DNA from 4 places in the Undibacterium sp. RuTC16W genome. Region 1 is predicted to be linked to each of the others. Evidence: predicted binding sites of a transcription regulator. Region 1 holds the regulator's gene; each other region holds the start of a gene.

Region 1 (5,925 bases):
GCAGTGGTATCGTCGCAGCAGGTACCGGCATTACTTTGAACAATGAAATGGATGATTTTTCAGTGAAGGCCGGAACACCGAATGCATTCGGCCTCATCGGTGGCGATGCAAATGCCGTCGCCGCCTATAAGCGTCCGCTTAGCTCAATGTCCCCGACAATTATCCTGAAGGACGGGAAGCCATTCATGACAACCGGCAGTCCTGGAGGCAGCCGTATTATCACGACGACCCTGCAAACTATTTTGAACGTTATTGACCATGGCATGAACGTCGCGCAAGCGACCATTACACCGCGAATTCATCATCAGTGGATGCCCGATCAGATGCGTGCAGAGCGGGGTATCAGCGTGGATACCTTACGTATCTTAGAACTCAAAGGTCACAATCTAAAAATCTCTCCGGCCATGGGCAGGACCCAAATCATACAAATCGGTACCGATGGCTTCGACGGCTACTCCGATCCGCGCAATCCAGACGGCAAAACCTTAGGCTATTAAATTTTCATTGAAGCGTCCTCAGTCACAAGCAGCCAGCCGTCGCCGTCATTTGCAAGCGCTTGATATGAATCAAGCGCTTTACTGATCTAACGCAATTCCAGCGCGCCCTCGCTCACTACAATTGCCCGATGGAAAATATCTATTCCCTCTGGAGATCGCAGTGCCCATAGAATTATATAAAGACGCTCATCACATCTGTCTGATGTTCAATGATCTCGTCAAGGATGCAGGCGATAGCGCGGTACAGGCGAACCAATTTTTGATTGTGTCAGAAGGACAAGGTGCCCTGCTTGATCCGTCTGGCAATATTACTTACAACAGCTTGGTATTAGCGATGCAACGCTATTTACCCAAGAAAAACCTCAAATACCTTTTTGCATCACATCAGGATCCGGACATCATCGGGGCTCTGGATAAGTGGTTATTCAGTACGGAATGCCAGCTCTATGTATCGCAGCTATGGTCGCGTTTTGTACCGCATTTTTGCAATCTGAACCGCTCAGACGGCAGAATTGTCGGCATACCGGACGAAGGTATGCCTGTCTCTATGGGTGTTACGACCATTCATGCTGTTCCCGCACATTTCTTGCATGCCGAAGGTAACTTTCAGTTCTACGATAGCCGTTCCAAAATCCTGTTCTCAGGTGACATGGGCGCGTCGATGGTCGATGCACATGACGTCAGTCAGCCCATCACGACAAAGGAAGTTTTTTTAGATCAGTTGCCAGCCATGCGAGGGTTTCATCAACGCTATATGGTGTCAAATAAAGTCTGCCGTTTGTGGGCAAATATGGTCAGAAACATGGATATTGCGATGATGGTACCTCAGCACGGACGGTATTTTATCGGGCGAGAAGCGATTCATGCTTTTCTGGACTGGATAGAGAACCTGCCATGCGGGATCGATTTATTTACCCAGGAACACTATCGGTTTCACGGGCAAAAGTTAGCTCTATAAACAATCTGTAACTAAGTCAGGACTGACGCAAAAATCAAGATCGCTCACCACAGAGAAGCCAGGACACAAAGGAAAGGCAGGAATAAGCGATTTCATGAAATATCGATTAAAGAGTTTTTAGAAATCCCCAAAACGAATCCGCAAGCAGGCTGCGGCTGTTGGCACGAAAAGCCCCTGGAAGCCGTATCCAGCCTGCGGGTTCGATATCGATGGTAATAAGCCACTGTTCGTTTGGTGTACCCAACGAAAAAGGACGCTTGAAGCGTCCTTTTTTTTGTACCGGCTACGAACACCGGACTTGATGACTTACACCGACGCCGGGTCTGGCAGGTGCTTGATGGCGTCGTGCTGATGATCTTGAATTTTGTCTTTGTGTTTGATGACTTGTCTGTCCAGTTTATCGATGAGGAGGTCGATCGCAGCGTAGAGGTCGTGCGCCAGGCTTTCTACGTGGATATCTTTACCACTGATGTGCAGATTAATGTCTGCTTTATGCCGTTTTTCCTTTTCCCGGAGCTTGTCTACCGTCAGGATGACGGCGATATCAATGACTTGATCGAAGTGTCGCCTGATGCGCTCAAGCTTGTTTTGTACATGTTCACGTATTGCAGGAGTTACTTCGAGGTGATGTCCACTGATGGTGAGATTCATACTACGCTCCTATGGTGATGTTACTTGCTATAAATTTCTTCAGCATTTGCTCTGATGCATCGAGCTAAATTATATATAGCAATACAAAACGTAATTTCAAGGCTTAGTTACAAGACTAAATTACAGGTGTTCATTACAAGGATTTGCGCAGGCTTACTGGAGGAATTTTTAGGGCTTCACGGTATTTGGCAACAGTACGTCGCGCAATGACCATGCCTTGTTCACCCAGCATGTCTGCAATTTTGCTATCAGAGAGTGGGCTTTTCTGGTCTTCTGCTCCTATCAACTGCTTGATGAGTGCACGTATCGCGGTGGAAGATGCTTCCCCCCCCGTTTCCGTCGCGACATGGCTACCGAAGAAATATTTCAACTCAAACATACCATGCGGGGTAAGCATGTATTTCTGGGTCGTTACACGAGAAATAGTACTCTCGTGTAAACCTAGTGTATCAGCAATTTCGCGCAAAACAAGAGGGCGCATCGCAACCGCACCGTGAGTGAAAAAATTACGTTGTCTTTCAACTATCGCTTGTGCAACGCGCAAGATGGTGTCGAAGCGTTGCCGCATGTTTTTGATCAGCCAGCGCGCTTCCTGCAACTGCGATCCCATCGTTCCGTCACCGCGATTTTGCTTCATGATGTTGGCATACATACTATTAACGCGGAGCTTGGGCATGACATCCTGATTCAGCAAAACCTGCCAGCCATTTGCTGACTTTCTGACGATCACATCGGGGACCACATAGTCTGATGACGCCGCTGCAAAATCCGCACCTGGCTTAGGATTACACTGGCGAATCACTACCTGCGCCTCGCGCAAATCTTCATCATCGCAGTTGAGAATTTTTTTCAGTTTGTTGAAATCTCGCTGCGCAAACAAGATGATGTGTTCTTCAACAATCTTCAGCGCCAGACGACGTGTCACGAATGGAATCTTAGGTAAGCGTTTGATCTGCAAGGCTAGACATTCCGACGGCGTACGCGCACCAACCCCGGCGGGATCAAAGCTTTGCAGCATCGTTAATGCGAAAGATAATTCCTCTGGTTCTACACACAATTCAAGCGGCAAACTCGCATGGATTTCATCCAAGGTCTCCATCAGATAACCACTGAGATCCAGCGCATCAATCATCAGCTCAATTAAGGCACGATCACGCGGCTCACGAATATTCAGGCGCATCTGTTCCAGCAAATGATCGCGCAAACTGGTTTGCGCAGCTTCTAATTGCGGACGTCCATCCTCTTCCTCTGAAGACTTACTGCCTAGCGGTACATCATCAAAACTCCACTCTTCTTCGTTGGCGCTGGTGCTGTCCGCGGATGAAGCAACTTCCGCATTGTCACCGCTATCAGCAACCGGAGCGGCGGTCTCGGCACCGACTTCCTGTACTGCAAATTCAGATTCTGAATTATTGCTGGTGGTGCTAATCGCGCCATCGGCCAGCAATCGCACTGCATTATCCATGGGGTCATCAACCCGCTCCAGCATGGGATTATCAGTCAACAGGTTTTCCAGTTCCTGATGTAGTTCCAGCGTGGATAACTGCAAAAGACGAATTGATTGCTGCAATTGCGGCGTCAGCGCCAGGTGTTGTGAGGTACGTAGTTGCAGGCTTTGTTTCATCATCATCTCGCTTCCCGCTACATGCGGAAATGCTCTCCCAGATAAACCCTGCGTACGGATTCGTTCGTGATGATGTCTTCCGGTTTGCCACTCGCCAGCACTGCACCTTGATTGATGATGTAGGCGTGATCGCAAATACCTAGAGTTTCGCGCACATTATGATCGGTGATCAGCACACCGATACCGCGCTCTTTCAGGAAGCGTACGATACGCTGAATCTCGATCACAGCAATCGGATCAACACCTGCAAAGGGTTCATCCAGCAACACAAAGCGCGGATTCGTTGCCAGTGCCCGGGCAATTTCTACCCGGCGACGTTCACCGCCAGATAAAGAAAGCGCCTGATTTTCACGTATGCCCTCGATCTGCAAATCGGCCAGCAAGGTATCCAGGCGTTTCTCAATTTCGGCTGAATTCAGAAACTTGCCATGTTCATCCTTTTGCAACTCCAGCACGGCACGGATATTGTCCTCGACTGTCAGCTTACGAAATACCGATGCCTCTTGTGGCAAATACGATAAGCCGAGAACGGCACGTTGATGAATCGGCAAATGGGAGATGTCTACACCGTCCACATTGATTTCACCGGCATCAGAGGGAACCAGTCCAACGATCATATAAAACGATGTCGTTTTGCCCGCACCGTTCGGCCCCAGCAGACCGACAACGTCACCACTCTTTACTTCAAGCGACACATCGCGCACTACCTGGCGCGCACCGTAACGCTTTTGCAAACCCTTGATCAATAAAGTGCTCATCTTATTCTTTGGTTTGCTTATCGGCTTTAGGTTCTAAAATCAAAGTAACACGACCGCCACCGGGAACTTGTTTTCCAGACGTGCTGTTGGTCGCAACAAAGACATCATTAATACTGTCGTAGGAAAGATATTCCCCCTCCTGCTCCTGGGTTACATTTTTACCGTCAAGATAGCGGATCTTCGCCTTGGAAATGAATTTCACCAGCTCAGACCTGTCGTCGTATTCAACTCTGTCGGCATAGCCGTCGACCCATAAATCAGGGCCACCGTCGCGCTTTTGACGGAACGACACACGACCGCCAGCATTGGCATACAGAACCGATGTCTGGTGTCCGTCAGCCGCCTCTGTCACAACGGCACGATCAGCCTTTACCAGCAAAGTGCCGCGGACCAGAATGACTTCGCCAAGCAGTGTTGAGGTACTCTTTTTTCCGTCTGAAGTCAGGTGTTCTGCGCTGATTGCTGTCTTCTTCAAGCTGTCAGCCTTTTCCGCAAATGCCGCAGGCGACACAGTGAAGATGCCGATCGCCAGCATGAAACAATGACTCAGACATTTCATTTCTTTATATTGAAAGCGCATTATTTGCTCTCCGTCGTAATTAGTTAGTAGATGTCCGCTTGGGATGTGGACGATCGATGAGCATGTGAACTTTGCTGAGCAACTGCACTTCCTGTGTCGCATTGTTCGCAATCATGCCTATCGCATGCGTCTCTGATCTTTCTGTGTACAAGGCGACGGCTTTATCGGTCTTCATCGTATTCACATCCGGCAGCAGTAACAGATATTCGGTTTGCAAGCGCATGAATTTTGCCGTCGCACTATCGGGGCGTTCCATATTCACGTTGCCGTACAAATGAATTTCATCACTCTCTCTCGGCGGCTGTTGTGATGCTTGCCCTTGTGCGTTTTTTTGTTCAACAACTGCCTTATCTGCCCGGATTGTGACCGGGGTTTTGTCTTCATCAAAACTGTTGATACGCGGCTGTTGAATTTCAAAATTATCGTAACGAGGATGATGCGTCAACCGGTCACCTGCGACGTGGAAATTTGCCTGCCCATTGTTCGATAATTTAATGAAATTAAATTTCTCTACATAGTAGTCAGGCTCACTCCGGGCCGAGGAACGCGAATTGCCCTCATCATCATTTCGCCGCAACACCTCTAATACCCAAAAACTGCCAAGCGCAATCATTGCCAGCACAGCAACCGCCAGCCAGATACGAAAACGGTCTAAGGAAAATGCATATTTCATGTGAGATAAGTCGCCAGTGCTGAATCGTATTTATCTTGTGCGCGTAAAATGAAATCGCAAATTTCACGCGCCGCGCCGGCACCGCCAGTCGCTTTTGTCACATGGTGAACCCTGGTTCTGACCTCGTCATGCCCGTTCGGCACACTGGCAGCGAAGCCAACTCTCGTCAGCACGGGCAAATCGA
Region 2 (5,925 bases), on a different contig from region 1:
AACTGAACCGCGCTTTTCTGAACCCGATGACACAATGGGCAGAAGCATCATCGAAGCTATTTACCAATCCTGTTTCTCCTCTGGCGCACTCCCCTTATGCACAGCGTATCGCTGCGGGTTATGAGTTGCTGTTCCGCCTCGGTAAAGATTACGAAAAACCAGAATTTGGCATCGCCACCACTACCGTCGACAAACAAACGGTAGAAGTTGTGCAAAGTACCGCAGTAATCAAACCATTTTGCAAACTACTGCACTTCAAAAAGAATTTGCCTGAAAAAGAGTTAACTAAACTCAAGCAGCCAACTGTCTTGCTGGTTGCGCCGCTGTCCGGCCATCATTCAACATTGCTGCGCGACACAGTGCGCGGACTGTTGCCGCAACATGATGTGTACATCACCGACTGGACCGATGCGCGGATGGTGCCGCTCAGCGAAGGTACCTTCCATTTGCATGATTACATCTACTATGTTCAAGATTTCATTCGCTTGCTCGGGCCGGATGTACACGTCATTTCCGTATGTCAGCCAACGGTGCCGGTACTTGCCGCGATCGCTCTGATGGCAACCGCCAAAGACCCGAAATTGCCAAAAACAATGACCATGATGGGTGGTCCGATTGATCCACGTAAATCACCGACACAAGTCAATAATCTTGCCACCGAAAAGAAATTTTCATGGTTTGAAAATACTGTCATCTACAGCGTACCAGCCAACTACCCCGGCTATGGCCGCAAAGTGTATCCAGGCTTCTTGCAACACACTGGCTTCGTCGCCATGAACCCTGATCGTCATGCGCAAAGTCACTGGGATTTTTACCAGCATCTGGTACAAGGCGATGATGAATCGGCGGAGCAGCATCGCAAATTCTACGATGAATACAATGCAGTTCTTGATATGCCGGCAGACTACTATCTGGAAACGATTAAAACCGTGTTTCAGGAATTTAATCTGCCTAAAGGTACATGGGAAGTCGAAGGCAAATTAGTGCGCCCACAGGACATTAAAACCGTTGCCCTGTTCACTGTCGAAGGCGAACTCGATGACATCTCAGGTCCGGGACAAACGCAGGCAGCACATGATCTGTGCAGTGGCATACCAGCCAAGATGAAACAGGATTTCGTCGCACCGGGCTGCGGTCACTACGGGATTTTCTCCGGTCGCCGCTGGCGCGAAATTATTGCACCAAAAATCGGTGAGTTCATTCAGGAACATCGTTAATTTTCTACCTTAGCAATCACGCCAGAAAATTACGCTGGTGATGTTCTGATTTATCGCGATGACTCACAAAAAAACCGCTTAAGACTAAGCGGTTTTTTTATTTAGGGGATCAGACAGGGTTATCTGCCAGTACTCCCTGAACAAATCAATCTTGTTTGCGACGTTTGCCGACCAGTGCCAGCAGGCCCAGACCCAGACCGAATAACAATGGTGTTGCAGGCAAAGGAATTGCCTGCGCATTGCTAACGTTGGTGAACACGAAGTTTTCGTCATGGTAGTTGTAATCGCCACCGTTTCTCAAATCTTCAAAAGCCACATACACGCCAGCAGGAATAGCGATATCTCCAGCGTAAGAACTCGAATAAATATGATTAACGCCATCAGAGTTCAGTGATTTTTGTGAGTACCAGGTATCGCCGTTATTCAACACATTTAAACGGAACACCAGACTATCACCTGCATTGACTGTGCCGAAGTTCAGCATTTGTCCATACACAGACGTGTGGTTATTCAAGCCACTAATACCGGTATCAACACCATTGACCAGTAAGCTCAAGGTATTCGTGTACCCTGCGGTCGAATCAGCAAAATAAGCCAAGACATCGCCAGTGGTAGTGGCAACAAAGCTATAGAGTGTTGGGTTTGGTGTGCCGCTGGCACCGTATGCCGTTGGTACGGCAGATGCGCTTGAAGCAACACCGAGACTGATGACTAAAGCAGCAAACAAAGACTTGAGCTTCATGTGATTTCCTTTAATAAATTGGCGAAAAATTGAGTGGATACCATTACATATCGTTAGTGTTGCAAATTCCGTTCCACGTTGCCCTGAGATCATCATTGCCGTCTTATTCAAGACAATGACAGTTCCCCCACCCTAATCCGATAGTCCGGATTCAAACACTCAATCCATGACCACACCAAAATACTGACATTCTCTTAAAACTCAACACTGGCGCGCCTTAGGCCGTAATGAACACAGTCTAGTGTCGATTATCAAGACGATATTTGTTCGTATTGTTAAGCCTGTGTTTGATCAAAAAATACGTATCTTTTTCTTAGTAGCAATAATTAAACAGCGCCAGCCAAGACGCAAAAATATTGCTTTAAAGAGAGTAGTCTGACTGACTGTAAATAATTCCGACAGTCCGTCAACTCCTGACTGGGCTCATAACTCAACAGAACAAGCGCAGCTCTACTCCCCTCACAGCAACAGCAATACTGCCCGACAAGTTGCTGTTTCAAGGATAATAGGCATCTTCGCTATTCCACAGAAAAAGCACGTGTCACCCACCCTCGCAGACCAATTAGAAAATTTGCTACCGCAAACCCAGTGTACCAAATGCGGCTATCCTGCCTGCCGTCCCTATGCTGAGGCAATTGCTGAGGCTAAGGCGAATTACAACCAATGCCCGCCCGGTGGACAAGAAGGTGTCAATCGCCTCGCGGAACTCTTGGGTAAACCCAGTATTCCCCTCGATATCAGTCATGGCCTAGAACGCGTGCGACCCGTCGCGGTAATTGATGAAGCGTATTGCATAGGATGCACGCTGTGTATTCAGGCATGTCCCGTTGACGCAATACTTGGCGCGGCAAAGCAAATGCATACCGTAATACCATCACTCTGCACCGGCTGCGACCTCTGTGTCGCCCCCTGCCCGGTCGACTGCATTAGCATGATCGATGTCACGCCGGGTAAAACGGGCTGGAATGCGTGGACACCAGATCAGGCGGATCAGGCTCGTCAGCAATTTCATGCACGTGAATTACGATTAAAAAGAGAGACCCGGGAAAATGACGACAGGCTCGCCGCCAAAGCGGTGGCAAAATTAGCCGCCTTGATCGAAGAGCCAGCGTTATCCACCGCAGAAATCGCAGAGCGAGATCGCAAAAAAGCGATCATCGCCGCCGCAATCGAGCGCGCCCGTCTGAAAAAACTTGATGCCGACACGGATCAGAACAAGCCATGAACAAACTAAAACGCCAAGAAATTTTTAGTCGCTTGCAAGCGCAAAATCCGCATCCGACTACCGAGCTGGAATACACAAGTCCGTTTGAATTATTGATCGCCGTACTATTGTCCGCACAAGCCACCGACGTCTCCGTCAACAAAGCAACGCGCAAACTCTATCCTGTTGCCAATACGCCGGAAAAAATCCTGGCACTCGATGTAGACGGGCTGATTCCGTATATTCAAACGATAGGGTTATTTCGCACCAAAGCGAAAAATGTGATCGCTACCTGCAAGATTCTGATCGATCAGCACGACAGTGAAGTACCGAAGGAGCGCGAGGCATTAGAAGCCCTGCCCGGTGTCGGCAGAAAAACAGCGAATGTCGTCATGAACACCGCCTTTGGCGAGCCGACGATTGCGGTGGACACACACATCTTTCGCGTCTCTAACCGCACAGGTATTGCACCCGGTAAAAACGTCGATATCGTTGAAGAAAAACTGCTCAAATTTGTACCCGACGAATTTAAACTTGATGCTCATCACTGGCTGATTCTGCATGGTCGCTACACCTGCCTTGCACGCACACCCAAATGCTGGAACTGCATGATCGCCGACCTCTGCGAATACAAACAAAAAACGCCCTTACCAAAGGGCGCTTAAAATTAAATTAAATTAAACCACACTACATTTAATTCAACATAACAGCACACAACACCCCATCTCATTTACAACAACAGAATGTGCCCGGCTACTGCGGGCACAGCGATCCGTCAGACAATCTTGCATGCCTCATCAAAACTCAAGCGTGGCGAGCGCGGAAACACTTTGTCTGCATCGCCATAACCGATATTACAAACGAAATTCACCTTCACCGATGTACCGGCAAAGAATGTCGCATTGAGTTTTTCCGGATCAAAGCCAGACATAGGGCCGCAATCCAGCCCAATCGCACGCGCAGCCAGCATCAGATATGCGCCTTGCAAAGACGAATTACGGAAAGCCGTCGCATCGATCAAAGGCTGGTTACCGACAAACCAGGAGCGTGCATCCGCATGCGGGAAAATTTTTGGTAACTGCTCGTAAAATTCCATGTCCATCCCAATGATCGCCGTCACTGGAGCTGTCTTGGTTTTTTCCACATTACCTGGTGCCATGCAGTCGAGCAATTTAGCTTTTTCTGCAGCGCCTCTCACAAAAATCACACGTGCCGGAGAGCAGTTCGCCGAAGTAGAACCCCACTTCATCAAATCATAAATCTGCTGCAATTGCGCATCGCTGACAGGCTTATCCTGCCAGGCATTATGCGTACGTGCAGTGATGAACAAAGTATCCAGATGTTCTTGAGTCAGCATGATGAAATCTCCAGGTGGGGTTAAGCTGCGGATCATACCTGAAACTGTCAATATATTCACAAATTCGCCTGCCGGTGAGGGCAACTCAAGGTGGACGATCGGGAGACGAATAGGCGGCCACTCGCAGAGCCGAGTACAATACGCGCATCCCGGATTTTGAGTTTTACCATGTTCACACCCAGCCAACACGACGTACGCCGCTTCTTCTGCGAAACCTACCGCAAATCGACTGCAAGAGAAATCCTGACGCCCTTAGAGAGCATCGCTGCCGACTGGCTGAATCAACATCCCGAATACCACTCGATTCTCAGCGACCTTGATGCAGCACTAGCCGCAGACTATAGCGTCGATCAGGGGCAAACCAATCCTTTCCTGCATCTGTCCATGCATCTGACGATTAGCGAACAAATCTCGGTGGATCAACCTGCCGGCGTGCGTTTCGCGTTTCAGCGTTTGACGCAAAAAACCAACTCAGAACATGAAGCACATCACCAGATCATGGAATGTCTCGGCGAAATGATCTGGACCTCCCAACGTACCGGCCTGCCGCCAGATGGCGCAGCCTATATTGATGCCCTCAATCTGCGGGCACGCTGATACGGTTCACAAAAAACAGCGCTCAAATACACCGCTCAAACTCACCGGACCAGCGCGCATCAAAGACCTGAAAAAATCCGCGATATTGAGCGGCGCAAGCAGTAAAAAAGCCACGATTTCTCGTGGCTTTTTTAATACTGACGACGCAATCTCCAATCTCTTCACTGACACTAAACGAACAGACGAGATAGCGTCAATTACTTGCGCATGACAATACTGCCTGGCAGACTATTCAGGTACGCTGCAATGTTTTCGATATCGGCGTTGGATAAGGCTTTTGCCTGAGCGCCCATGATCGCGTTACCACGACCATTTGGCGCATCAGCACCGTGCTGGTAGGCTTTCAGCGCGTGAGCGATGTAGTCCTTGTGTTGACCAGCCAGTTTTGGATAGCTAGGGTCGATCGGGGAATTGTAGTCTTTACCGTGGCAAGAGAAACAAGCGGCTTTTTCAGCGGCTGCTTTACCTGCTTCGATATTGCCACCAGCGACAGCGGACAAGGACACTGCCGACAAAGTCGTCAACAATAAGGCCAGTAATGTGTTCTTTTTCATGATTGCTCCTGTTCTTATTTTTGTGGGCTTATTTCTGCTGAGCGTAGTAAGCAGCCAGATCAGCGATATCCTGATCAGACAAGCTACCAGCAATGCCGCGCATCGTCGGGTGTTTGCGATCGCCCTTTTGGTAGGCTTTCAACGCGCTTTCGATGTACCTGGCAGATTGACCACCAATCATCGGCACTTGAAATACCTCAGGATAAGTTGCTTTGTAACCAGCGATGGCGTGGCAACCAATACACATGGCAACT
Region 3 (5,925 bases), on a different contig from region 1:
CAGACAATCGAGCAATGACAGGAAGAAAAGCAAGCTTGTCCTTATCTAACCCAGTTTTACTGATACTGGCATCTATAAGATCCTTTGAGTCTGGATATTTTTTATATAGCTCCGATACAGGCCTGGCGGTTTTAAGTACTTGTGATTTGGACAGCGAATAATCCTGCCAAAAAATAGGCCTAACACCTACATCCATGCCTGCCAATGCCTTATTGGCAGCATCAAATTTCTCTTCTTGATTCTTAAACTCTCTGATACCTAATAGCTTTGGGCCGTTGAGAGAAAGTACCGCAAATTCCGGTTCAGCCTTGGAGAGTTCTTCCTTAGGAACACTGATTGCCGTTACCACTCTAAACCGAGCCCCCTCATATACGAGTGCTACTGGACGAGCAATATAGACTGTGTGCAGGCCATAAATAAATCCTATCGTTTGTAGAACACAAATAATTGAGACATCACGAATTAATTCTTTTTTTTCTTTAAGTCGATTAAACACAACAAAAGTTAATATAGGCCCTAAGATCAGATCAACGGAAGTAACAATGTACAGTAGCGAGATACCGCCACATAATTTACTATATGACTCAGGATACCAAACAAGTAGTACAAGGCTAGCAACTGTCATGGCAAGTACACTAGACACTATTAAATGTACGCCCGCCGCTTTTAAACGAGATTGAATATGTATCATTTGGAAGCAACGTAATTAGATGGATAAAAAAACGATAAAAATCAAAAGGACAACATGTGTCCGGTTGAATGACCATCGTTACACCAGATCAACGAAAGTAGAATGCTTGCGTGGTTAACTTGGCAAAACGTTATTTACATGACACAGGACGATATTTCAAGGCAATGGTTCCGCCAGTACAGCTCCAGGTATTTCCACCATCCGCCGTAACGAAAGTGATAGTCTGTGTATTAGCCTGACCAGATATCATCGTTGAGGTGATTGTCCCCTGAGGATACGTTCCGGTCATAGGACTGGAAATGGTCGAATATTTACCATTAAGAGTTGCAATAATCTCAGATGCTGCAGGTGATGAGGTAGATAATACGAAGGCCGTTGGCCAACTGTTTTTTTGATAGGCATACTCTGACGTGGTGGCCTTCATGCCCCCTACCAATTCTACTGCTTCAGCCACTTGCGCGCGCGTGGTGTAATCATTGTAAGCTGGCAGAGCAACTGCAGCCAAAATTCCGATAATTGCGACAACAATCATTAGCTCAATTAAGGTAAAACCTTTTTGACATGATAATTTTGATGTTTGTAATAACATTTTTGACCTCCTAATATAAGCAGAAAATTGTGAATACTAGGATTACCAATAAGCAAACTACATGCCGCAAGTTAAAATGACAAAAAGCGCCCCTTAGAGCGCTTTTTTTGCATACTTAATTACTTACAAGCTACTGGCCGATATTTTTTGTCAATCGTACCACCTGTGCAGTCCCAACTATTGCCACCATTTGCAGTAACAAACGTAATAGTCTTTGTACTCGCTTGACCGGAACTCATAGTGCCAGTGATAGTGCCAGCAGGAAATGTGCCTGTCATTGGAGTAGTCACAGTTGAGTATTTACCTGTAATAGTTGCTGTCAACTCTGTCGCAGCAGGCGCACCAGTTGAAACAATGAAAGCTGTCGGCCAAGCATTCTTTTGGTAACCATATTCAGCAACCGGCGCTTTTAAACCACCGATCAATTCAGTTACCTCGGCAACTTGTGCGCGAGTTGTGTAGTCGTTGTAGGCTGGCAAAGCAACTGCTGCCAAAATACCGATAATCGCAACAACGATCATCAATTCAATTAAGGTAAAACCTGTTTGCAGGGGTTTTATTAATTTTTTAGCTCTCATACATAAACCGCCTTGAAAGTTAGAAATTAGAAATATCTTCTAGTTTCTTTAAAAAAAGCGCTCAAAGAGCGCTTTTTTAGTGTCATCTAATTACTTACAAGCTACTGGGCGATATTTTTTATCAATCGTACCACCAGTACAATCCCACGTGTTGCCGCCGTCAGCAGTAACAAACGTAACAGTCTTTGTACTCGCTTGACCGGAACTCATAGTGCCAGTGATAGTGCCAGCAGGAAATGTGCCTGTCATTGGAGTAGTCACAGTTGAGTATTTACCTGTAATAGTTGCTGTCAACTCTGTCGCAGCAGGCGTACCAGTTGAAACAATGAAAGCTGTCGGCCAAGCATTCTTTTGGTAACCGTATTCAGCAACCGGCGCTTTTAAACCACCGATCAATTCAGTTACCTCGGCAACTTGTGCGCGAGTTGTGTAGTCGTTGTAGGCTGGCAAAGCAACTGCTGCCAAAATACCGATAATCGCAACAACGATCATCAATTCAATCAAAGTAAAACCAGCTTGTGCGCGTTGGATCATTTTATTGGATTTCATGTTCAAACTCCTGAGTGACTAAAAAATTAGGGACTTACATCAGCTTGTTCAGCAAATGCCGTGCCACCCCTGAAATAATTATTCTTTCAGACACAAAACGACAAAATAGCTAAGTAAACAAGCCATTTAATTGACAAATTTTGTCGGTTAAACTTTGAAGGCAAAAATTTGTCATCTACTGTACTGCGACAAATGCAAGCTTGGTACCAGACATGTCAATTACATCTCCATTGTTGAGGACCTGAGGTTTTAAGCTGATACTCTGTCCATTAACTGTAGGGACCGAGTCGCCATCTACATGAGTAATAAAATAAGATCTATCCTGTCTGGTAATAGCAACTACCTGAATACCCGGGCTACCGATTGTTGTCACGGGTTTATTCAAAATCAATTCTCGCCCAGCATTGGGGCCGCTTTGAACTTTGATGACAGACGCTTTTTGCTCAGCTGGAATGGCTGTTATCAAATTTGCCGCCCCATTAAGCGAATCAGCCACTGACTCAGCCTGAAACCTCAACTTATATTTACCAACATCAATAACATCATCATGCTGCAACAGATGTTTTTTGATGGGCTGCCCATTAACCATGGTGCCATTGGTACTACCCAGATCGAGTACGAATGATCCTGTCGATGTGGTATCGATGACTGCGTGCTGACCGCTGACAGTTAAATGATCGATGGGGATGTCGTTCGTAGGGCGTCGTCCGATTGTCAGCCGGGGTTTGAGGATGCTGATTTCTTTTTGAACCAGACCATTGAAAGTGACGACGATTTTCGCCATAGTGCTCTCTTTTTAAAAAAACCTGACCACAGTGATTAATCTATTTTGACAGGATGTAATTCTTTAGCGATTGTGATCCTAGCTTCGAAATTCTCATCAAAATCACTGAAATATTGTCACGACCACCCTGGTCGTTTGCGCTATCAATTAGGACTTGGCAGCATAGTTTTAAATTATCGGCATGCTGCCTCATCAGATGAAGAATTTGATCATGATTGAGCATATCGGTCAATCCATCGGAGCATAGCAGGTAAATGTCGCCCTCCTCCATTGGATGCTCATGGATTTCCACTTCCACGTCGTCTTGTGCTCCAACAGCTCTGGTGATGAGATTTTTGATTGGTGAAAACTGAGCATTTTCTTCGCTGATCAATCCGGCATCAATTTGCGCTTGCAATACGGAATGATCATGAGTGATCTGTCGTAACTTGTCGGATCTATATTGATAGATCCGGGAATCACCGACATGTGCAACCAGTAATTTATCGTAATGGCAAAATGCAACGACAACCGTAGTTCCCATGCCGATGAGCTCTGCGCTCTCCTGTGCAGCACCCCAAACCTGATTATTGGCCAGATCAATAGCATCTTTAATCCATCGCATAGCGATCGATGTTTTATGTCCAAACAGAGAAGAAAATGTCGACGATTTTTTACGAAGTAGCTGCTGCCTGATACTGTCAACAGTCATTTTACTAGCGACTTCACCGGCATTGTAGCCACCCATGCCATCAGCCAATATGGCGAAATCCGCTTCTGCGCAAATCTCTATGGCATCTTCATTGTGCGCACGTACCAGTCCGGTATCTGAGAGACCTGCAAACTCTAATACGCGTTGAAATGACATGGATATAAAAGTAGTTAAGTTCAGGCTATGCGTTAAAGGTCATTGGCATTTGTGAAAACTGAAAATGCAGCCAGTAAGCCTGTGCGGCTAAGCTTAACACTAACCAGAGGAATTGTTGCGTAAAGATAAGTAATTTCCAACATTACTCGATATAGTCAATTGGTGTAGCAGCCTAATAGCAGTCTGGTTTTTGATACCTACATATAAAAACTGTCGTGACGAAGCCGCATCCCTTTGCATTATCACATCGAAAAAAACTCAATGGTCGAATGCAATTTTATCAATGCGATTATAGAGTATTGCTATCTACCACTAGCCCATTAACTAGCACTTACCTACTTATAAGACCTTTCGATCATTGCAATAAAAAAAGGGGAGCAAAGCTCCCCTTTTTTGTGGCTGCAAAGATTACAGCATGGCTTTCAACAAACGCGCCATTTCTGACGGGTTTTTAGTGGCCTTAATGCCGCATTCTTCCATGATGTCGAGCTTGGCTTGTGCAGTATCAGCACCACCGGAGATCAGCGCGCCAGCATGGCCCATGCGTTTGCCCGGAGGCGCAGTCACCCCGGCGATGAAGCCAACAACTGGCTTCTTCATGTTGTCGCGTACCCAATAGGATGCATTGGCTTCGTCTGGGCCGCCGATTTCACCGATCATGATGACAGCATCAGTATCTGGATCATCATTGAACATCTTCATGATGTCGATATGTTTCAGACCATTGATAGGATCACCGCCAATACCAACAGCAGAAGACTGACCCAGACCCAGTGCAGTCAATTGACCCACTGCTTCATAAGTCAACGTACCGGAACGGGAAACCACGCCGATACGACCTTTACGATGGATATGGCCTGGCATGATGCCGATCTTGATTTCGTCTGGTGTAATCAGACCTGGGCAGTTAGGGCCGAGCAATTTTGTTTTACTGCCGGACTTTGCCATGCGGTCTTTCAACATCATCATGTCACGGACAGGGATGCCTTCAGTAATGCAAATTGCCAAGTCCAGGTCAGCTTCAACAGCTTCCCAGATGGCAGCTGCTGCGCCTGCTGGTGGAACGTAGATCACGGAAACTGTTGCGCCAGTGGCTGCTTTAGCGTCTGATACGTTGGCAAAAATTGGTATGCCTTCGAAATCTTCGCCAGCTTTTTTCGGATTCACGCCAGCGACGAAACAGTTTTTACCGTTTGCATAATCGCGGCACATGCGGGTATGGAACTGGCCAGTTTTGCCAGTGATACCTTGGGTGATGACTTTAGTGTCTTTATTAATCAGGATGGACATAGTGATTCCTTGCGATAATTAAGCGTGAGCTGCAGCAGCGGCAACAACCTTCTGTGCTGCTTCTTCCATCGTGTCAGCCGCGATGATAGGCAGGCCGGAGTCAGCCAGCATCTTCTTGCCGATGTCTTCGTTAGTACCCTTCATACGCACAACCAGTGGTACTTGCAGGGAAACTGCCTTGGATGCAGTGATCACGCCTTCAGCGATCACGTCACAACGCATGATGCCGCCGAAAATGTTGACCAGGATGGCTTTCAGGCCTGGGTTTTTCAACATGATCTTGAAGGCTTCAGTGACTTTTTCTGCCGTCGCGCCACCACCTACGTCCAGGAAGTTGGCTGGTTCGCCGCCGAACAGTTTGATGGTATCCATCGTTGCCATCGCCAGACCAGCACCGTTAACCAGGCAACCGATATTGCCGTCGAGGGAGATGTAAGCCAGGTCAAATTTGGAGGCTTCGATTTCAGCTGGATCCTCTTCATCCAGATCGCGGTAAGCCACGATTTCTGGTTGACGGAACAGAGCATTCGCGTCGAAGTTGAATTTTGCATCCAGTGCGATGACTTTGCCGGAACCAGTCAGGATCAAAGGATTGAT
Region 4 (5,925 bases), on a different contig from region 1:
CTAGTGCAGGGGAATCCATGAGTTGACGGGTGAGTTTAAAGCCTTTCAGTAAGGTCTCAATGTCGTCTGGATGTTCCAAAAAGCGCGGGTTAATTAATGGGGCTGCCAAAGGATCTGTATTTGCCAGGCTTAGTTCACCAATGCTCTTGGGACGTAACAGACAAACATGACAGGAGTAGCCGTGTCCCAGATGTAGCTTGCGAGCATGGTCATCAATCATTGCCATGACAAAATGCAGCTGTATATCCGGCGCGGGCAGGTCTGGGTCTGTTTTCAAAAAGCCGCCGCCTTCGGCTGCATTGGAAGTGATCATGCCGCGGCGCTGGGTCTTGTATCGCCAGGCTTCTTTGGCTAAATGTGCTGAACCACCTAGTGAGATGCCGACCAGGTCTGTGCTGCGTGAGCGATACTTGAAGACGAAGTCAGGATGGTCTTGCAGATTCTGTCCCACACCCGGCAAGTCATGGATCACAGGAATTCCCATTGCCTGCAAGGCTTTACCATCACCGACGCCGGACAGCATCAGAATTTGCGGGGTTTGCAACGCACCTGCTGCAAGCAGAATCTCGCGCCGGGCACGCAGGCTGCGTCGCTCTCCATGCTGGATAAATTCAACCCCTACGGCACGCTTTCCTTCAAACAGAATCCGCGTTACGTGGCAGTCGGTTTCCACATTGAGGTTAGTGCGTTTGCCCATATGCGGATGCAGATAGCCGCGAGCGGCGCTCCAGCGTTCACCTTCGTGTTGCGTTACCTGATAAATGCCGATACCTTCCTGATCTTCGCCGTTGAAATCATGGTTAATCTTAAAGCCCGCTTGCTTCGCTGCCTCCAGATAGAGTTGCTGAAACGGGTTGTCAGAGCGCAGATCGCTGACGCGTAAAGGACCTGACTGGCCATGCAGGGCGCCGCCCAGACTGGCATTGTTTTCTGAGCGTTTGAAGTAGGGCAGTACCTCATCAAATGACCAGCCGGTATTTCCCAGCGATGCCCAGTGATCGTAGTCCCAGCGATGGCCTCGTATATACACCATAGCGTTAATGGCAGAGGAGCCGCCTAATGTTTTACCGCGAGGCTGGTAGCCACGGCGATTGTTTAAGCCCGGCTGAGGCAGTGTTTCAAATGCCCAGTTATTCAGCTTGGTGGGTAGCATCGCGACCACTGCGAAGGGAGTTTTTACCACCCAGCTATCACCGTCGTTGCCAGCTTCTAATACGGTGACAGTGGTATCGGGATTCTCTGTCAGCCGGCCCGCAACGGCACAACCGCCCGCGCCACCGCCAACGACGATGTAATCTGCTATTGCTTCACTCATAGTGTCTCGTCCTCTGGATCAATTGATGTGTAAATGGTGGCGTCTTGTGCGCATGCTTCGTCAGCGGACTTGTTGCGTCGCATATTGATGCTTCAGCGAAAGCCGTGTACGTTAGAACCTATCTTATTTCTAAACGATGGTGGTGGTAAGGACATTTGCTGCCAACGACTGTGGTATTGATTTTAATCTTGGGAACCTGGGTCTGTTAATACATCGGCATCAACATCAACTTCAAGCCCAATCGAGTGATGTGCTTATTCCACAAGACAGGGTGGTAAGGCGCGAGCCATCACTATTGTCGGTACAGGATGTGTTTGTTCCTATGCATCCGTTTTCTGGCTTGTTTGCGATCGGTCGCGAACAGCAGTGGCGTTTGCATGAGATGTTTCCCGCTTTTTTCCGAGCAACAACACTCAATTACCCGTTGCCGCAAGAGTCAGTTATACCCAGGCACGGGAGGGATTGCTGCAGGCCAGACGACTTGGTGGTGCGGATATCGCGCTATTGTCCGGCAGCCGTAAGTCCATCGCGCATCTTGGCGACATGGGGGAGGGCATGCTGGCTCAGCCTAGTCTGGGGCGTGCACTGGCATTTGGCCTGGAATATCAGCTGATTGCCGGATCCATGTTGCAACTTACCCTGGAGACCGAGGCGATTGATATGAGTAAGGTGCGTGAAGTGCGGCAGGCTGCACTGGTATCACATGCTCTGTTTGATGATCAGGAATTACAAGATTTTCTGGATGTTGACCATCTGGCGACTGCGCTGAACGCCGCACGTAAGTTATCTTGCAAAAAATTCCTTCTCAGCCGTGTTGAATTACGCGGTAATTTAAATGCGAGCCGATCCATGCTGGAAGTTTTTTTTGCTTGTCCGGTGATCCTCGGTGCGGACAGCAGTCGTATGGTGTTTTCAAGCGCGATGCTCGATATTCCATTATCAGAGCGTAGCGATCATGCACAACGCATTCGCGATGCTTGCGACAGAGAGTTGGCTGGCATTGGCGTCCTGGGTAAACAAAGTCTGATACGCAAACTGGTTGCCATGCAGTGTGAATTTTTTAATGCGCAGGATATAGCATTTGCGCTGGGATTAAGTCCGCGATCCTTGCACCGCTTATTAGTCCGCGAAGGTACTTCTTATCAGCATGTGACCGAGATGGTCAGGATGGAACGGGCAAAGCGCTTATTGATCACGACATTAAGCATGGAGGACATTGCAGAGAAGCTCGGATACTCGGATGCACGCAGTTTTCGCCGCGCCTTTCAGCGCTGGACTTCGCTCACGCCTTCAGAATTTCGTCTCAGGTGCTAAGAGTCCGGAAAACTGAGCGCAAAAAGAAAGAGCCCGACATCTTGCGATGCCGGGCTCTTTCCGTCGAGACTGATTTTGTATTGCTTATGCAGCGTTTTTACGTTTGCGCAGAGATGCCAAACCAGCGATGCCCAAGCCTAACAGTGCCAGGCTGCCTGGTTCTGGAACGCCAACTGAGCCCAGTGGTACGGATGCAAAACGGAATGAACCACCAGCTACCAGGAATTCGCCAAAACCATCACCCCAGAAATCGATTGAAGTGAAAGTACCGGATGAGTCAATTGCACCGATGAAGTTAGTGAAACTACGGTCTAACGCATAGCCAGGATTGTCGTTTGCAGACAATGCGTTTGCTGGCAATGTTGCCGCGCCACCATTAAACGCAATCCATAAACCTGAGCCAAACTTAGGTACACCAGGAGTAGGGCGTGGGCCGCTGCTTGTGCAGCATGTTGCCCAGTCACCAATTTCGAAACCAAATGCATTTACAGCACTGGAGAAAGAAAAGTGCAAACCGCTGCTTTGGCCTGGAATAGCATCAGTACCATTGTTGCTTGGGTTGATGTTGTACACAGAACCGCTCAGAGAGTGGCTGCCGCTGGTATAGCCGCCAGATGCGACTGCAGCGCTGCCGTTGGCGCGGGTAACTGTCAATGTTTGTACAACGTTGTTGCTGTCGAGATAATGATAAGCAGCAGAACCGTTAACAACTTGTACAACCTGAACTGTTGAACCTGTTCCTGTGATTGTATTGTCAAATGTGCTGATATTTGGCAATGCCAAATCGTATACAACTGGTGAAGCATGAGATACCGCTGGCAGCATGGCAGCTAATGTCGCTACCGCTGTAATTAATTTTTTAACATTCATTTTTTGCTCCTGAGTTGACAAAGTTACTTCGTTACCTACAATAATTTATTGCTGATTATGATGTCTTTTTATATAGACATTCATCAACGACAATGAACATAAGCAAATCGTGTGCCAGATAAAAATATCTTTATTTATCATGTAGTTATATAAGTTTCTTTAATCCATTGTAAAGTGGGTCGACACTTATTTAATTAGTGATCAAACTTATCTAATGCCTTAGTTCAACTTATCGAATTGATACTATTATGTTTTGCTATATTGATATTTATTTTATTCGTTATGGCTGTGGCAGGCGCGGCCGATGTGACATTCTTTATTAACTAAAAAGATAGTGTTCGGACTGATGAGGAAGTCGTTTGGATTACAGTCAATTAAGAGGTAATGCTTGAGGCTTGATGTCGGATGGAGTGGTATGTGTTGTGATCTGGGGAGATTAAATTAAGCGGACAGCTTATTGAGTGAATACAACAAACTCGCACCAAAACTGAGTACCACTCCCAGACCCGGTCGTAAAACCCAATTGACCATTCATCTTTTCCACCAGAGTTTTGGTAATCGGCAAGCCCAGGCCGGTACCGCCCCGGCGGCGGGTGTCGGTGCCGTCTGCCTGAGTAAATGGCTCATAAAGATGGCTCTGGAATTCGGGCGGAATACCCGGGCCTTTATCGCTGACGGTGATGCGATAGCTTCGATGTTCATCGCGGGAGATGCCGGTGATCTCAATATCGACTACCTCGCCCTCCGGCGAGAACTTTGCAGCATTAGACAGCAAATTGGCCATCACTTGCATCAGCCGGTCGGAGTCTGCGAGCACCCAGGCAATCTCAGTGCTGGCAACAAATCGCAGACTGACTTTTAAGGTCTGCGCATAGGCTTGATTGGCCTCGATAGCGTTTGCCACCAGGCTTACCAGATCGACTGGTTCGGATTTAAAACGCATTTTTCCGGAAACCAGCTTGTCCATATCGAGGATATCGTTGACCAGATCGATCAGGCGCAGACTATTGTTATGGGCGATTTTGATGAGTTGCCCGACTTTTTCGGGCAGTACGCCGGCGATGCCGGAATCGAGGATGCCTAAGGAGCCGCGTATCGAGGTCAGCGGGGTACGTAATTCATGGCTGACTACCGAAATAAATTCCGATTTCAATTGATTGATGCGATGACGTTCGCTGATGTCCATGGCAAAAACGACCCACTCGCTGCGAGAATTTTCCAGATGACTAAGGCCGACCAGGATCGGTATGTCGTGACCGCCAGGATGTTTCAGGGTGACCTCAAACGGGGCAGTTGTCCCCGCACTCAATAACTCGGCGTAGGCTTGCCGGCACACCAGGATGTCTGCCTCTGACAAGAGTAATTCCCAGACTCGTTGCCGACTCAGTAAATGCTCACGTGCGTGGCCGCAGAGTTGGGCAAAGACATCGTTGACATCATTTAGCTGACCGTTCTCACCACCTTGTGCTATGCCAATCAGACTGGAATTGATCAGGCGTTGCAAGCGCTGCTCGCTCTGTTTCAAGGCATCCATGGTGCGTCTCTGGTCGGTAATATCCTCCAGCATCCACACGGTACCGCGTACGTAGTTTTCCGGTGGCAGGGCACGACCGGCGATCCGTGCCAAAAACGGTTCGCCGTCAATCCGCTTCACTCTCCATTCGATCTCAACCGGTTCATCCCTTTGCAGCTGCGGAATAACTTGCGCCCCAAAAGCCTCATAGTCAGTTTCATCGGCATACAGGAACGTCGTTTTTTTGCCGATCATCGCCTGCGCGTCGTCGAATCTGCATAAATCAGCCAGTACTTTATTGGCGCGGATGATCACGCCGTCACTGACAAACATAATCCCGACCGGCGCATTATTAATCAGGATATCGAGTTCCCGTGCCAGGAGTTTGTAGCGGTCTTTGCTTGCCTGCAGCAATTCCTGATTGACGCGCAACATCTCCTCACTCACTTTTCGCTCGGTGATATCGATGTGAGTGCCTTGCATGCGCACAGCTCTACCCTGACTATCACGTTCGACAATCCGGCCGCGTGACATGATCCAGATCCATTCGCCGGATTTGGTTTTTTGCCGGAATTCCGCCTGATAGTCGCTACCGTCCTTGGCCTTGATGTGGTTGCGTAACGCGGTCTTCAGGCGCGGTACGTCATCCGGGTGAATGCCTGACTTCCAAAAATTATTCCAGAACTCCGGCTGACCGGCGAACTCGTCCGCATCGTAGCCCAGCATCTTCGCGTACTCGGGACTGTATTGACCTTCGCCAGTCAGAATATTGACGTCATACAGCCCCTGATTCGAGGCTTTTAAAATCAGGCGGATTTGCTGTTCGGCTTTATACGCGCGCTCTTCCGCCTGTTTGCGTTCAGTGATGTCGCTTAAAAAACCATGCCACAAAATGCTGCCGTCAATCATGCGT

The links. The regulator sigma-54, encoded in region 1, starts transcription at its own class of promoters, with help from an activator protein. The targets are predictions, from matches to a motif close to TGGCANGNAANCTGCTTT.
Region 2: the regulator sigma-54 is predicted to act here: its motif matches at 2,018-2,035, upstream of ACO0K4_RS08235 (DUF4114 domain-containing protein).
Region 3: the regulator sigma-54 is predicted to act here: its motif matches at 2,456-2,473, upstream of ACO0K4_RS15560 (pilin).
Region 4: the regulator sigma-54 is predicted to act here: its motif matches at 3,599-3,616, upstream of ACO0K4_RS04100 (PEP-CTERM sorting domain-containing protein).

Annotation. Positions count from the first base shown of each region.
Region 1 is NZ_JBMPPE010000002.1:462,160-468,084, forward strand. It holds gene ggt (gamma-glutamyltransferase) at 1-497, shown strand, start outside; gene ACO0K4_RS06465 (MBL fold metallo-hydrolase) at 658-1,455, shown strand; gene hpf (ribosome hibernation-promoting factor, HPF/YfiA family) at 1,762-2,106, opposite strand; gene ACO0K4_RS06475 (RNA polymerase factor sigma-54) at 2,240-3,730, opposite strand; gene lptB (LPS export ABC transporter ATP-binding protein) at 3,748-4,488, opposite strand; gene lptA (lipopolysaccharide transport periplasmic protein LptA) at 4,490-5,068, opposite strand; gene lptC (LPS export ABC transporter periplasmic protein LptC) at 5,088-5,741, opposite strand; gene ACO0K4_RS06495 (KdsC family phosphatase) at 5,738-5,925, opposite strand, start outside.
Region 2 is NZ_JBMPPE010000003.1:324,342-330,266, forward strand. It holds gene ACO0K4_RS08230 (polyhydroxyalkanoate depolymerase) at 1-1,217, shown strand, start outside; gene ACO0K4_RS08235 (DUF4114 domain-containing protein) at 1,363-1,959, opposite strand; gene rsxB (electron transport complex subunit RsxB) at 2,465-3,184, shown strand; gene nth (endonuclease III) at 3,181-3,828, shown strand; gene ACO0K4_RS08250 (malonic semialdehyde reductase) at 3,939-4,523, opposite strand; gene ACO0K4_RS08255 (DUF1841 family protein) at 4,689-5,117, shown strand; gene ACO0K4_RS08260 (c-type cytochrome) at 5,315-5,671, opposite strand; gene ACO0K4_RS08265 (c-type cytochrome) at 5,700-5,925, opposite strand, start outside.
Region 3 is NZ_JBMPPE010000008.1:80,026-85,950, forward strand. It holds gene tfpZ (TfpX/TfpZ family type IV pilin accessory protein) at 1-691, opposite strand, end outside; gene ACO0K4_RS15550 (pilin) at 822-1,280, opposite strand; gene ACO0K4_RS15555 (pilin) at 1,400-1,858, opposite strand; gene ACO0K4_RS15560 (pilin) at 1,949-2,407, opposite strand; gene ACO0K4_RS15565 (FHA domain-containing protein) at 2,583-3,191, opposite strand; gene ACO0K4_RS15570 (Stp1/IreP family PP2C-type Ser/Thr phosphatase) at 3,232-4,038, opposite strand; gene sucD (succinate--CoA ligase subunit alpha) at 4,447-5,328, opposite strand; gene sucC (ADP-forming succinate--CoA ligase subunit beta) at 5,347-5,925, opposite strand, start outside.
Region 4 is NZ_JBMPPE010000001.1:920,011-925,935, forward strand. It holds gene ACO0K4_RS04085 (GMC family oxidoreductase) at 1-1,315, opposite strand, end outside; partial or broken gene ACO0K4_RS04090 (AraC family transcriptional regulator ligand-binding domain-containing protein) at 1,757-2,242, shown strand; gene ACO0K4_RS04095 (helix-turn-helix transcriptional regulator) at 2,360-2,629, shown strand; gene ACO0K4_RS04100 (PEP-CTERM sorting domain-containing protein) at 2,714-3,499, opposite strand; gene ACO0K4_RS04105 (PAS domain-containing protein) at 3,954-5,925, opposite strand, start outside.